Regions from separate parts of the Rhodococcus sp. NPDC076796 genome, predicted to be linked through region 1. Evidence: predicted binding sites of a transcription regulator. Region 1 holds the regulator's gene; each other region holds the start of a gene.

Region 1 (4,049 bases):
CGGCCACCTCGCGATCGGTGACGTCGGTCCACGACGGGTCGAGGACGGGCAGGCACGGGCCCGGTTGCGTGGCGAGACCGTGCAACACCGGACGCGCCCGGCGACGACGCTCGACGACAGTGGATCGGGCACGGACACCGGCGGCGGTGGGGCGATCGGTGATGATGGTCATCGGAACCTCGTCTTCGCTCGTTGGATCGATTATTCGATCAGGCGTTCGATGGACGCTTGTTCGAAGTTCTATCACGAGCCTCCGACAAAGTCTGCAGAAAACGCGACACGAGTCGAACAGATGTTTGATTCAACAGCTGATACACGCTAGATTCGTGTCAGAAACCACACGCCACACGAGTCGACACCATCAACTCCAGTCCGCGCAGACCTACCCCGCAGACCGGATCCAGGACACCAGCAGGAGGCCGACAGCATGAAGGACGAGACCTCGACGAGGTCGACCACGCGTTCCACGACAACCGGTTCCAAGACGACCGGAGCCAGGGCCACCGCACCGAAGGAAGCAGCGGGTAAGCCCGCTGCGGAACCGACATCCAAGGCCATGGAAGTCGGCACCGACATCAGTGCGGGTCTGACCGAGCGGCAGCGGAAGGTACTCGAGGTCATTCGCGCTTCGGTCACCGAGCGCGGTTACCCACCGAGCATTCGGGAGATCGGTGACGCGGTCGGTCTGACGTCGACCTCGTCCGTCGCTCACCAACTCCGCACCCTCGAGCGCAAGGGCTTCCTCCGGCGCGACGCCAACCGCCCCCGCGCCGTCGATGTCCGCGGTCTCGACGAGGTGCAGGCCGATCAGGCTGCCGCGGCGGTCGACGGATCGCAGGCATCGGAGGATCAGGATCGATTGCCGACCCCGACGTTCGTGCCGGTGCTGGGCCGGATCGCTGCAGGCGGCCCGATTCTGGCCGAGGAGGCCGTCGAGGACGTGTTCCCGCTCCCCCGCGAGCTGGTCGGTCAGGGTTCGCTGTTCCTGCTCAAGGTGGTCGGTGAATCGATGATCGACGCGGCCATCTGCGACGGCGACTGGGTGGTGGTTCGTCAGCAGTCCGTGGCGGACAACGGCGACATCGTCGCTGCGATGATCGACGGGGAGGCCACCGTCAAGACGTTCAAGCGGTCCAAGGGCGAGGTGTGGCTGCTGCCGCACAATCCGCTGTTCGAGCCGATTCCGGGCAACAACGCCGCGATCCTCGGCAAGGTCGTCACCGTGATGCGCAAGCTCTAGGGATCGTCACCGTATCGACATGCGAAGGGCCGCAGCACATGTGCTGCGGCCCTTCGCATGTCTGAAGATCAGCGGATCACAGATTCAATCCGCGGCCGATGATCTCCTTCATGATCTCGGTGGTGCCGCCGTAGATGGTCTGCACACGGGAGTCCATGTACGCCTTGGCGATCGGGTATTCCTTCATGTAGCCGTAGCCACCGTGCAGCTGCAGACACCGGTCGATCAGTTTGACCTGATTCTCGGTGGTCCACCACTTCGCCATCGCGGCTTCCTGGACGGTCAACTTGTCTTCGTTGAGCAGTTCGATGAACTTGTCCACCATGATGCGGGTGGCGGTGGTTTCGGTGGCCAACTCCGCCAACACGAAGCGCGTGTTCTGGAACTTGCCGATCGACTTTCCGAACGCCTTGCGGTCACGGCAGTACTGAATGGTCATGTCCAGCGCCGATTCCATCGCCGCGGCAGCGACGACGGCGATGGAGAGCCGCTCCTGGGGCAAGTTCTGCATCAGGTAGATGAAGCCCATGCCCTCGTCGCCGAGCAGGTTGGCGGCGGGCACGCGAACGTCGGTGAAGCTCAGTTCGGCGGTGTCCTGGGCCTTCATGCCGATCTTGTCCAGGTTGCGGCCTCGCTCGAATCCGGGCATGTCGCGTTCGACGACCAGCAGGCTGAAGCCCTGTGCGCCCTTCTCGGGGTCGGTGCAGGCCACGACGATCACCAGATCGGCATTGATTCCGTTGGTGATGAACGTCTTCGAGCCGTTGAGCACCCAGTCGTCACCGTCACGTACGGCCTTGGTCTTGATGCCCTGCAGGTCGCTTCCGGTGCCCGGCTCGGTCATCGCGATCGCCGTGATCAGTTCGCCGGAGCAGAATCCGGGGAGCCAGCGCTGCTTCTGCTCGTCGTTCGCAAGATCGATCAGGTACGGCGCGACGACGTCGTTGTGCAGGGTGAACCCGATACCGCTGTACCCGCCGCGGGTGGTTTCCTCGGTGACGATGGCGTTGTAGCGGAAGTCCTTGACTCCGCCGCCGCCGAACTCCTCGGGCGCTGCCGTTCCGAGGAAGCCCTGCTTACCGGCCTCGACCCAGACGCCGCGATCGACGATGTTCTGCTCTTCCCACTTCGCGTGGTTCGGCGCTACGTGCTGATCGAGAAATTTCCGGTAGGACTCCCGGAACAGCTCGTGCTCGGGCTCGAAAAGTGTGCGTTCCACGAATGTCTCCTTGTTCGGTGCATACCGGCAGCGACCACGCGAAATCTCTACGGATCTCGGTCGCCGGTACGACTGACGTCACAGGGAAACACTACGTCCGCGGTGTCGGGTCGGTCGATGACCAAAACGCGCGCGATCCGTGACCGACCTCGCTAACGACCTCGTGTGCCTGCACTCCTCGCGAGCGCCGAGACGATCGGGTAGCCGAGAAGGATGCCCACCGAACCCCAGGCGATACCGCCGAGCTCGACCGATCCGACGGACAGTGTCAGGTCGCCGATTCCGGCGACGAGCGCCGCAGCGACGACCATGAGATTGACCGGATCGGTGAAGTCGACCTTCGCGTCGGTCCAGATGCGTACGCCGAGCAGCCCGATGAGGCCGTAGAGAACCAGGGTTGCGCCGCCGATGACCCCGTCGGGCGCGGTGAAGATCAGTGCACCGAACTTGGGCGAGAACGCGAGCAGCATCGCGGTGATCGATGCGACCCAGTACGCCGCGGTCGAGTAGACGCGAGTGGCGGCCATGACGCCGATGTTCTCTGCGTAGGTGGTGGTGCCCGAACCGCCGCCGGCTCCGGCGAGTGTGGTCGCCAGCCCGTCGGCGATCAATGCGTCACCGGCCACGTCGTCGAGGTTCTTGCCGGTCATCGCGGCGACGGCTTTGACGTGCCCCACGTTCTCGGCGACGAGGACGATCACCACCGGCAGCGCCACGAGGATCACCGACAGCTCGAAGGACGGACCGCGAAACTCGGGTAGACCGATCCAGCTCGCCGCGCTCAGTGCGTCGAGACGCGGTTGCGCGATTCCCCCGGTGACGGCGGCGAACACCCAACCCACGACGACACCGAGCAGAATTCCGAGTCGCCCGATCAAGCCGGGTCCGAGCGCCGTCGCCAGCAGAATCGCGATCAGGGTGACGGCTGCGATCAGCGGCTGTGCCTCGAACGACGTGGTGGCGGCCGGTGCCAGGTTCAGCCCGATCAGCACGACGACGGCACCGGTCACGACGGGCGGCATGGCCGCGTCGAGTACCCGTTGGCCCGCGAACTTCACCACGAGGCCGACGGCTGCCAGTACGACGCCGACACACAGGACCGCTCCGAGTTGGGCGGCGGGTCCGTTCGCTTGGGTGGCACCGAGCGGGGCCAGGAAAGCGAAGGAGGAACCCAGATAGCTGGGAACACGCCCTCGGGTGATGACGAGGAACAGCGCCGTTCCTATGCCCGAGAACAGCAGCGTCGTCGAGACCGGAAATCCGGTGATCGTCGGAACCAGCAGTGTTGCACCGAACATCGCGACGACGTGCTGCATTCCGATACCGATGGTGCGTGGCCACGTCAATCGTTCGTCGGGCGAGACCACCGCCCCGGCTTCGACGGTCTTTCCGTTTCCGTGCAGCGTCCAACCCAGAGTTCTCATGATGGAAGGCAACACTATTGGATCAGCCGAGGATCGCACTCACTGCCTCGCGGGCAGCGGCGGTGCTGTCCGTCTCGAGGGCTGCGGCGGCCGCTTCCTTGCACTGATCGAGCGTGACCGTCGCCAGCTTCGACCCCACGTGCGCGACGGCAGCCGATGCCGCCGA
Region 2 (4,049 bases), on a different contig from region 1:
GCCGATCATCGGGCCGATCCTGTGGTTCGTAGTCGGCAAGCGCTATCCCTACGGACCGAGCGGCGGCAACAGATAGCTCTCACGCTAGTAGCCCAGCGCCTGTCGCAGATCGACGTTCACCAGATGGCTGACCTGCTCGCGCAACCATTCGATGGCCCGCTCACTCGGTGCCGGTGCATGAGCCAGCAGCGTCCATCGGAGACGAGTCTCCGGTCGTAGATCGAACTGCACCAGCACATCCGGAACCGTTGGCCACGGCGAACTCCACACAACACGGTCGAACTCGCTGCTCTCGACGACCCGTGGCAGCGTCGCGTCCTCGAACATCACCGGCCAGGCAAACCCGCGATTGCACGGATGCACGTCGGGTCGCATGAGCGCCTTCCATACGAAGCGGACCGGCGGCGACAGTACTGCCGTCCTGCTCGCGAGAACCATCATCCACTTACCGTACGCAGGTGCCTACTAGAGAGCCTACTAGTTTTCGCTCGCGCCCGGTGCGGCGGCTGCCATGTACCGACGACAGACAGAGCTGTGCCCGGAAACTGGTTCGGGCCGTCATGCGGGTTGTCGTGGTTCCTCGTCCCCGGCATCTCCGGGGTTGTCGGGTGGGTAGAGCACTTCTTCGGGGTGGTGTGCGTGATTGATCAGCCCACGCCTGCGTGGGTCCATTCCGGTGGGTGGGTGCCAGAGGGTGCGGCCCGGGTATCGATGTCCTGCTGAGGTTTTCGTGGTCGCCCATTTGCCGGGGCCGGTGCCGACGAGTGCGTGGTGCATGTCGCAGCCGAAGGTGAGGGAGTCGATGTCGGTGTTTCCGCCGTCGATCCAGTCGGTGACGTGGTGGGCTTGGCACCAGGTTGCGGGGCGGGTGCAGGAGGGGAAGCTGCAGCCGCGGTCTCGGGCGATGAGCACGATGCGTTGGTCGGCGGAGGCGATGCGTTTGGATCGGCCGAGGTAGAGGGCTCTGCCGTGGTCGTCGAAGAGGGTGAGGTAGTGGTGGGCGTGGGAGGCCATGCGGATGGCGTCGCGGATGGAGATGCGTGATCCGGTGGCGGTTTTGGCGTATCCGCGGCCGGCTTCGAGATCGCGCAGGGTCATGGTGACGATGGCGGTGACGGGTAGGCCTCGGTGGGTGCCGAGTGTGCCGGAGGCGAGGGTGTGCCGGAGCGCCAGTTTCAGGGCGTCGTGACGGCGTTCGTTCTGGGTGCGGATGTCACGCTGGGCTGCGGCCGCGCGCGTGGGCGCCGCCGCCTCGTCCCGTGCCTCACGACTCTCACCTTGCCCGGCGGTATCCCCGCCAGCGGTACGAGTGACAGCAGGGCCGTCCGAGGAGGTGTGGTCAGAGCCTGTGCCGCAACCGCATTCGAGGCCACCTCCGCAGTCGTCGCCGCAGTCGTCGTCGCCGCAATGGCCGTCACCGCATTGGCCGTCACCGCAAGAGCCGTCACTGTCACATGGACCGTCGCCCCAGAGTCCCGCTTCATCTCGCCACCCGTGTTTCGGCTCTGGTAGCGGTGGTGTCTCGGAATGGGAGTCACTGCCCGATCCTGCATCGCTCGCCCCTGCTTCGTGGGGCGTGGTCTCGGGCTCCGGTCGTGCGCCGGCATCGTCGCCGGAGGTCTGGTCGTCTTCGTCGCTGTCGTTCTCGTCGTCGACGATCGGTTTTCCGTCGGCGGGGTTGTACATGCCCGGTTTCGCGGCTTTGGAGAACAAGGCTTCGAGGTAGGCCCGTAGCTCGGGGTCGACGCAGAATTCTCCTTCCGACATGCCGTCTGCACCTTGTTCGCCGAGGTAGAAGAACGCATCCCGTCGCTTGGGCGGCTTCGGCGGTTTCCCGTCTTCGTCCTCGTGGTCGTCTTCGTCGTAGTCGCCGTCGGGGTTGAGGATCGAGTCCAGATTCGCCACCAACGGCGCGAAGTCGTCAGGCCGCCTGGTCGATGCGAAGCCCACCAACTGCTGTTCGGCGAGATCGCGGGTCTGCGGATCGACGTCCTTGGGCAGGTGCCGAAAGAACTCGCGGATCATCTGGACATGCTTGGCATCGAGCAACCCGGCCCGCAGTGCTTCGGCAGTGTGCGGCAGCAGCGGCGGCAGTACTTCACCGGAGAAGGAGGTGCGATCCCCCAAATCCGCAGCCAGACGCACTCGTGCGCCTGCTGTTCGTGGGGTGATCCGCAGCATCCATGCCACCGACGACGGCACCGAGCCCGGGTAGATGTCGAGGCCGTGTTGGGTGATCAGTTCGTTGAGCCAGGTGTACGAGTACGCGGTCAGCGACCTGGTCGCCGTTTCCATGCGTTGGATCACCGCACGCCGGTCCGCGTTCGACCACGCCACCGACGCCTGATCGGCCAACTCCGCGACTGCGGATTCCACCGCGTCCACCAGCACAGACAGGTCGGGATCGGACACCTCAGGGGCGGCGGCACCGTCTCGATGCCGTCCACCCCTGATCCGCCGTCCCCCGAAAGCATGAACAGAATCTATCGCGACCCACCGACAAACTTTCGAACGCGTGTTTGATAGTTACGGACGGTAGCGAGCGCCCGAGTGCGCCGACGAAGAGCACATCAGTTGACCTCAACTGCCCTCGAGGTTCTACGGTATCGCTCATGACCGACGCGACGCCGTGGACAAGGGACATCCCACCGATTCAGGGTCTGGGATTGATGCGCCTGAAGGACGATGGGTGGGGAGATTCGGACCGGGATCCTGCAGTCTTGGTCCGAACTGCCGTCGACGCCGGAGTGACGTTGCTCGATACCGCCGAAATGTATGGCAACGAAGCACTTGTGGGGCGCGCCTTGGGTTCGCATCGCGATCAGGTGACACTGTGCAGCAAGTTCGGCGTCTATTGGGGCGAGTCGGGTCGGTTCGACGGCTGGTCGGTGAGAGCAGATCCGCACACCGTCCACACTGCAATCGACGGCACGCTGGAGCGACTCGGCGTCGACCACCTCGATGTCTACTACCTGCATCATCGCAGCGAGGAGACGCCGATAGAGGAGACCGTCGCTGCGATGGCAGAACTGAAGCAGGCAGGCAAGATTCGCCACCTGGGTCTGTCGAACGTCACCGTCGATGACATCCGGCGCGCCCACGCGATACATCCCATTGCTGTTGTGCAACAACAGTGGTCGCTCGCCCACCGAGAGGCAGAATCATTTCTGCCAACTCTCGCAGAGCTCGACATCGCACTCATAGCGCACTCCCCCCTCGGCCATGGCAGCCTGACCGGCTCGGACGACACGCCACTTGTCCATAGTCTCGCGAGGATCGCGTCGAACAGAGGTATGACAACCGGTCAGATCGCGTTGGCCTGGGTTCATCATCGCGGCAACGACGCCGCGGCGACTGTTGTTCCGCTACCTGGGACGTCGTCGATTTCCCACCTGCGCGCGAACATCGATGCGGCGCAGCTGGTACTCGACAGCTCCGAAATCGAGCAATTGGATGCCGGTTCACAGATCGTGCCCTAGCCGCTTCTCGCGTGCACAACGGGTTGTCTCAGCCACACCGGATGTCGGTAGTCTGACGCCTGTGGCGTCGAGCTCTTATCGCGCGGAATGGTCGGGCGACGATCTGCAACAGGATGTCTCGGAGGCGCACTGGGTGAACAACAGTCTCGAGGTCGTCGCCCAAACCACGGTGGGCTAGCTGGTCCCCACTGTGTTCGACGCCCATGCCCGCATCAATTATCCCGCTCGTAACGGCTCGCCGAACCCCTTGTCGCCGGCGAAAACTACTTCCTGTTCAGAGGTCCCGTCTCACGCGCAGCGGACACGCTCAGAGGACTCTCGCCGAATCTGTGGTGGCCGGCCGACCACACGTGGTGCGTGGCTCAGCACTTCGACTTCCCGTGTGCATATCTCGGAGGCAGCACGGATACCGTTGCGGACCTTCTCGCGCTCACCCAGATCGAATCCTCGCCGGTTCGCGTCGACCAGATCATCACCGTGAACTACGGGCAGCACAACGACTGAGATCCTCAACCATTCGATGCAACGGTCTCGACCAGAAGTACCTTCCACTGCACGCCGAAACTCATT
Region 3 (4,049 bases), on a different contig from region 1:
AGTTCGACTATTCGGGCGACGACGCAGTGGCCTTGTTCAACGACAACTACCTCGACGGGCAGTACCCACACTTCTTCACTGCGCCCGTGAACACCGGCGTCGATTCGGGACTCGACCTGGACCGAGACGGCGAGCTCGGCGGGCCGGGCGACGCCTGGGGGTTCGGCCAGTTCCCGGGCCAGTACGGGATGGTCGTGTACTCGAAGTTCCCGATCGCGACCGATTCGGTACGCACGTTCCAGAATTTTCTGTGGAAGGACATGCCGGATTCGCTGTTGCCGCGCGACTACTACGGCGACGTGTCCGACCAGCTCCGACTGTCCAGCAAATCGCACTGGGACGTGCCGATCGACGTGAACGGGAAGACGCTGCACGTGCTTGCGTCGCACCCCACTCCCCCGTCATTCGATGGACCCGAAGACCGCAACGGCAAGCGCAACCACGACGAGATCAGGCTCAGTGCCGACTACATCTCGGGTGCGGACTACCTCTACGACGACAACGGGGGGCGCGGCGGGCTGGAGGACGGAGCGTCGTTCGTCATGCTGGGCGATCAGAACAGCGATCCGGTCGACGGCGATTCGGTTGCCGGTGCCATCGCGCAGGTCCTCGACCTTCCTCGGGTTCAGGATCCGGCACCCACCTCGGCTGAACACGGCACGGACACAGCAGATTTCGCCGACCCGACGCCGGGAGACTTGCGGGTGGACTACGTGTTGCCCTCGGACGATCTGACGGTGATCGATTCGCAGGTGTATTGGCCGAATCAGGCCGAGCATCCCTCTGACCACCGATTGGTATGGGCCGACATCGAAATATGATGGGTGCGTGACCGATCTACCGATTGTCGAATTCGCGTACCCCGGCCCTCTGCGGGACGCCCTGGTCGCGGCCGTTCTTTCCGGCGAGAAGACCAGTACAGCAAGCCTGTTGGCGCAGTATGTCGACGAGGAGCTGCCGAGAGTCGGCGAACGCGGCGCGGTGGTGGATTCGACGGGTGTCGTGGTCGGAATCATCGAGACTGCTGCGGTCGATATCGTTGCGCTGAAGGACGTTTCGTTGCGCCACGCCCTCGACGAGGGTGAAGGGTACATCGATGTCGCGCAGTGGCGGGCTGGGCACGAGAGGTTCTGGCAGTCGGCGGAGGTCCGCGAAGAACTGGGCGATCCACACTTCACCGTGAACGACGACACCCAAGTGGTGCTGGAGCGGTTCACACTCGTGTGACCGCGCGCCCTGACCCGGCGTCAGGGTCGAGACTTCGTGTCGGTGGGTGGGTGTATAGGCGCGTGCACGTCGATTCTGTTTCGCCGCAACACTATTGGTGTTGACGGACGTGTCGCATGGGCGTACCATCGAACGCACGTTCTACTTTTTGTTGGACCATCTGCCGGGGGGCGATGACACAGTGACCACATCGACGCGCAGTCGGTTCGCGGCCTATCTCGGCCCACAATCGAAGCCGTACATCGACAGCGCAGTGCTGGGCGAGCTCCGCGACGTCGCGATTCTGGAGAATCAGGCGTGCGCTCGCAAGGTCGCTCTGGCCGCCGCCATCTGGGATACGTGTATTCATCAGAACGTCCTCGTCGGTGATGTCATTCAGGACGCGGGCAACTATGCGGCGTCCGAAACTGCGCACGTCCTGGGTTGCTCGAAGACCGTCGCGAACACATACGCCGAGGTCGGTATGGACCTTCGACTTCGGCTTCCTGCCGTCGCGGCCGCGTTCGAGGCAGGGGAACTCGATCTGCCTCGCGTCCGCGCGATTTACCGTTGTACCCACAACCTGACGCATGACGCGGCGACAGCCGTCCAAGGCGAGGTTCTGTGCGCTGCACGACGCCTGTCACCGGGCCCGCTGGCGACGGAAATCTGGTCGATCATGTTTCGCATCGCACCCGAGCAGGCTGCCGCTCTACGCAAGGACTTGGAACGGCACACCAACGTGACGTACACCGACAAAGATGTGCTGTCGACGCTGAAGGCCGACCTCACCGCGTCCGACGCCGCAGCTGCCTGGCAACTCATCAACGAGATGGCCGCCACCGTCTGTCGGCGCGATTCACGGACCCGAGGGCAGAAGCGTGCGGCCGCGTATGTCGCTCTGCTGCAACAGGAGTCTTCGATGGCATGCATGTGCGAACCTACCGAGGAAAACCCGTGCACGGCCGATACCTCACGCCCGGATCGGCGTGCGCCGCTGACGGTGATCACGGTCGACCTCGCCACGCTCGCCGGTCTGCTGTCCAATCCTGCTCACCTGTCCGGGCACGGCACCATCGATGCCGAGTACGCCCGGGAACTCGCCGACAACGCTCACTGGCAGGTTCTTCTCACCGAGGCACGCAACCTTGCCGAGACACTCGGTTACGGCGAAGACCTGGAATCACTCATCGACCTCGACCTCACCCCCGACACCGACACCGAGAACGGCGCAGGCACCGAAGACAAGGGTGCCGTAAGCAGGGCCGGCAGCGGCAGCAGCGGGCCGAGTCACAGCCGATCGAACCACAGCGGATCGAGAGGTGGCCGGAAGAAGCCCCGGGGATCGAAGGCACGCAAGACGAGGAACAGCAGGTCCGAGGGCAGCAGGTCGCATGTGGTGTTTCATCCGCTGGGCCGCGGTCGTCGTCGCGTCGGCGGTTCTGTTCCTCGGCCCCCGCGGGCGCAGGAGTCCGCACAACCACCGCGAAGCAGCTGTGTCGCCACGCCGTATCGCGGCACCTACACCTTCGTTGCCGAACTCGAAGCCGCGATTGCCGCAGATCCCGCGCTCGGGCTCGCACTGCACCCGGACGGGCACGGCGGTCTTGTGCTGCCACCACCCGGAGCGCTCGTCTATCGGCCCACTACTGCACTTGCAGAACGTATTCGGTATCGCGATCGCACCTGCCGACATTCTGGCTGCGACGTCCCGGCCCAGCAGTGCGAGATCGACCACATCGTCCCGTATTTCCATCGCAACCCCTCGACGGGAGGCTGGACCGTCGACACCAACCTGCACTGCCTGTGCCGCTACCACCACAGCCTCAAGACCATGGGCCTGTGGACTCCTGTCATGCTCGCCGATGGTGTCGAGTTCTGGATCTCCGATGCCGGCACCACCGCAGTCACCGTTCCCGGCACGACGCAACTCGCGGACTTCAGCCACCTACCGAAGATCCACTCGAAGCCGAGAGGGACAGCGCATCAGCGTGATTCGTCGACTCCGAGGCCGGCGGGACCACACCCGACCCCGATGCCCACCTCGGCACCCAAGGACGAGCCACCGCCCTTCTGACCGAGCCCGAGAAGTGCACACAGGCGTTCCGCCGCAGTCGAATGTGTCTGCGGCGGAACAACTGTGCCTGTCAGATTCGCGGGCGTCAGCCTGCGTAGGTACTCAGGTCGTACACCGTCGCGCCGCCGACCGTGGTGGCCGTGAAGTTCGCCTCGACCCATTCCTGGATCTGCGAGGACGTACTCTCCGAGTCGCCGCCCATTCCCCCGCGAGCCATACCGCCACCCATCCCACCGGACACGTAGTACGTCACTTCATGGTTGGAGACGTACTCGATGAACTCGTCGAGCGACGGCGCAGGATCACCGCTCCAACCGCCGATTGCCATGACCGCAGTATCGGACGACAACTCGTACCCCGCAGCCGACATGGAACCGTTCACCGCAGCAGACCATTTCGTCGTCGTGGACTCGAGCAGAGCCGACAACTCCTCGTTGGACTCACCGCCCATACCGCCACCCATGCTGGGCATACCGTCCGTGTCGCCCGTACCGCCGTCACCGCTGCCGAATCCAGCCGGCAGTTCCGCCGCAGCCGCAGCACCGTCCGGGACCGCAGCACCGTCCGGCATTCCACCGTTCAGCATTCCACCGTTCGGCATTCCACCGGGCGGCATTCCACCACCCATGCCACCCATCCCGCCGTCGGTGACTGCACCGGTCGGGCCTGCGGTGGGGATGGATCCGCTGTGCGCGTTGGTAGTCGTAGCGATGGCGTACGACGCCCCGCCGCCAAGACCGGCCACGGCACCGAGAATCAGTGCTGC

What was found. Region 1 encodes LexA, which represses DNA repair genes until DNA is damaged. Its sites were predicted from a motif close to CGAACANNTGTTCG; they were not measured.
Region 2: the regulator LexA is predicted to act here: its motif matches at 2,509-2,522, upstream of AB0366_RS09690 (DUF222 domain-containing protein).
Region 3: the regulator LexA is predicted to act here: its motif matches at 1,357-1,370, upstream of AB0366_RS17405 (DUF222 domain-containing protein).

The regions. Positions count from the first base shown of each region.
Region 1 covers NZ_JBFBMS010000003.1:311,305-315,353, forward strand. Annotated here, with positions in the region: gene AB0366_RS11650 (hypothetical protein) at 1-172, opposite strand, end outside; gene lexA (transcriptional repressor LexA) at 557-1,240, shown strand; gene AB0366_RS11660 (acyl-CoA dehydrogenase family protein) at 1,317-2,459, opposite strand; gene AB0366_RS11665 (solute carrier family 23 protein) at 2,612-3,883, opposite strand; gene ptsP (phosphoenolpyruvate--protein phosphotransferase) at 3,906-4,049, opposite strand, start outside.
Region 2 covers NZ_JBFBMS010000002.1:925,674-929,722, forward strand. Annotated here, with positions in the region: gene AB0366_RS09685 (hypothetical protein) at 85-441, opposite strand; gene AB0366_RS09690 (DUF222 domain-containing protein) at 559-2,412, opposite strand; gene AB0366_RS09695 (aldo/keto reductase) at 2,613-3,479, shown strand; gene AB0366_RS09700 (hypothetical protein) at 3,837-3,983, shown strand; gene AB0366_RS09705 (hypothetical protein) at 3,989-4,049, opposite strand, start outside.
Region 3 covers NZ_JBFBMS010000005.1:81,989-86,037, reverse strand. Annotated here, with positions in the region: gene AB0366_RS17415 (endonuclease/exonuclease/phosphatase family protein) at 1-821, shown strand, start outside; gene AB0366_RS17410 (ASCH domain-containing protein) at 829-1,227, shown strand; gene AB0366_RS17405 (DUF222 domain-containing protein) at 1,409-3,283, shown strand; gene AB0366_RS17400 (glycosyltransferase family 39 protein) at 3,369-4,049, opposite strand, start outside.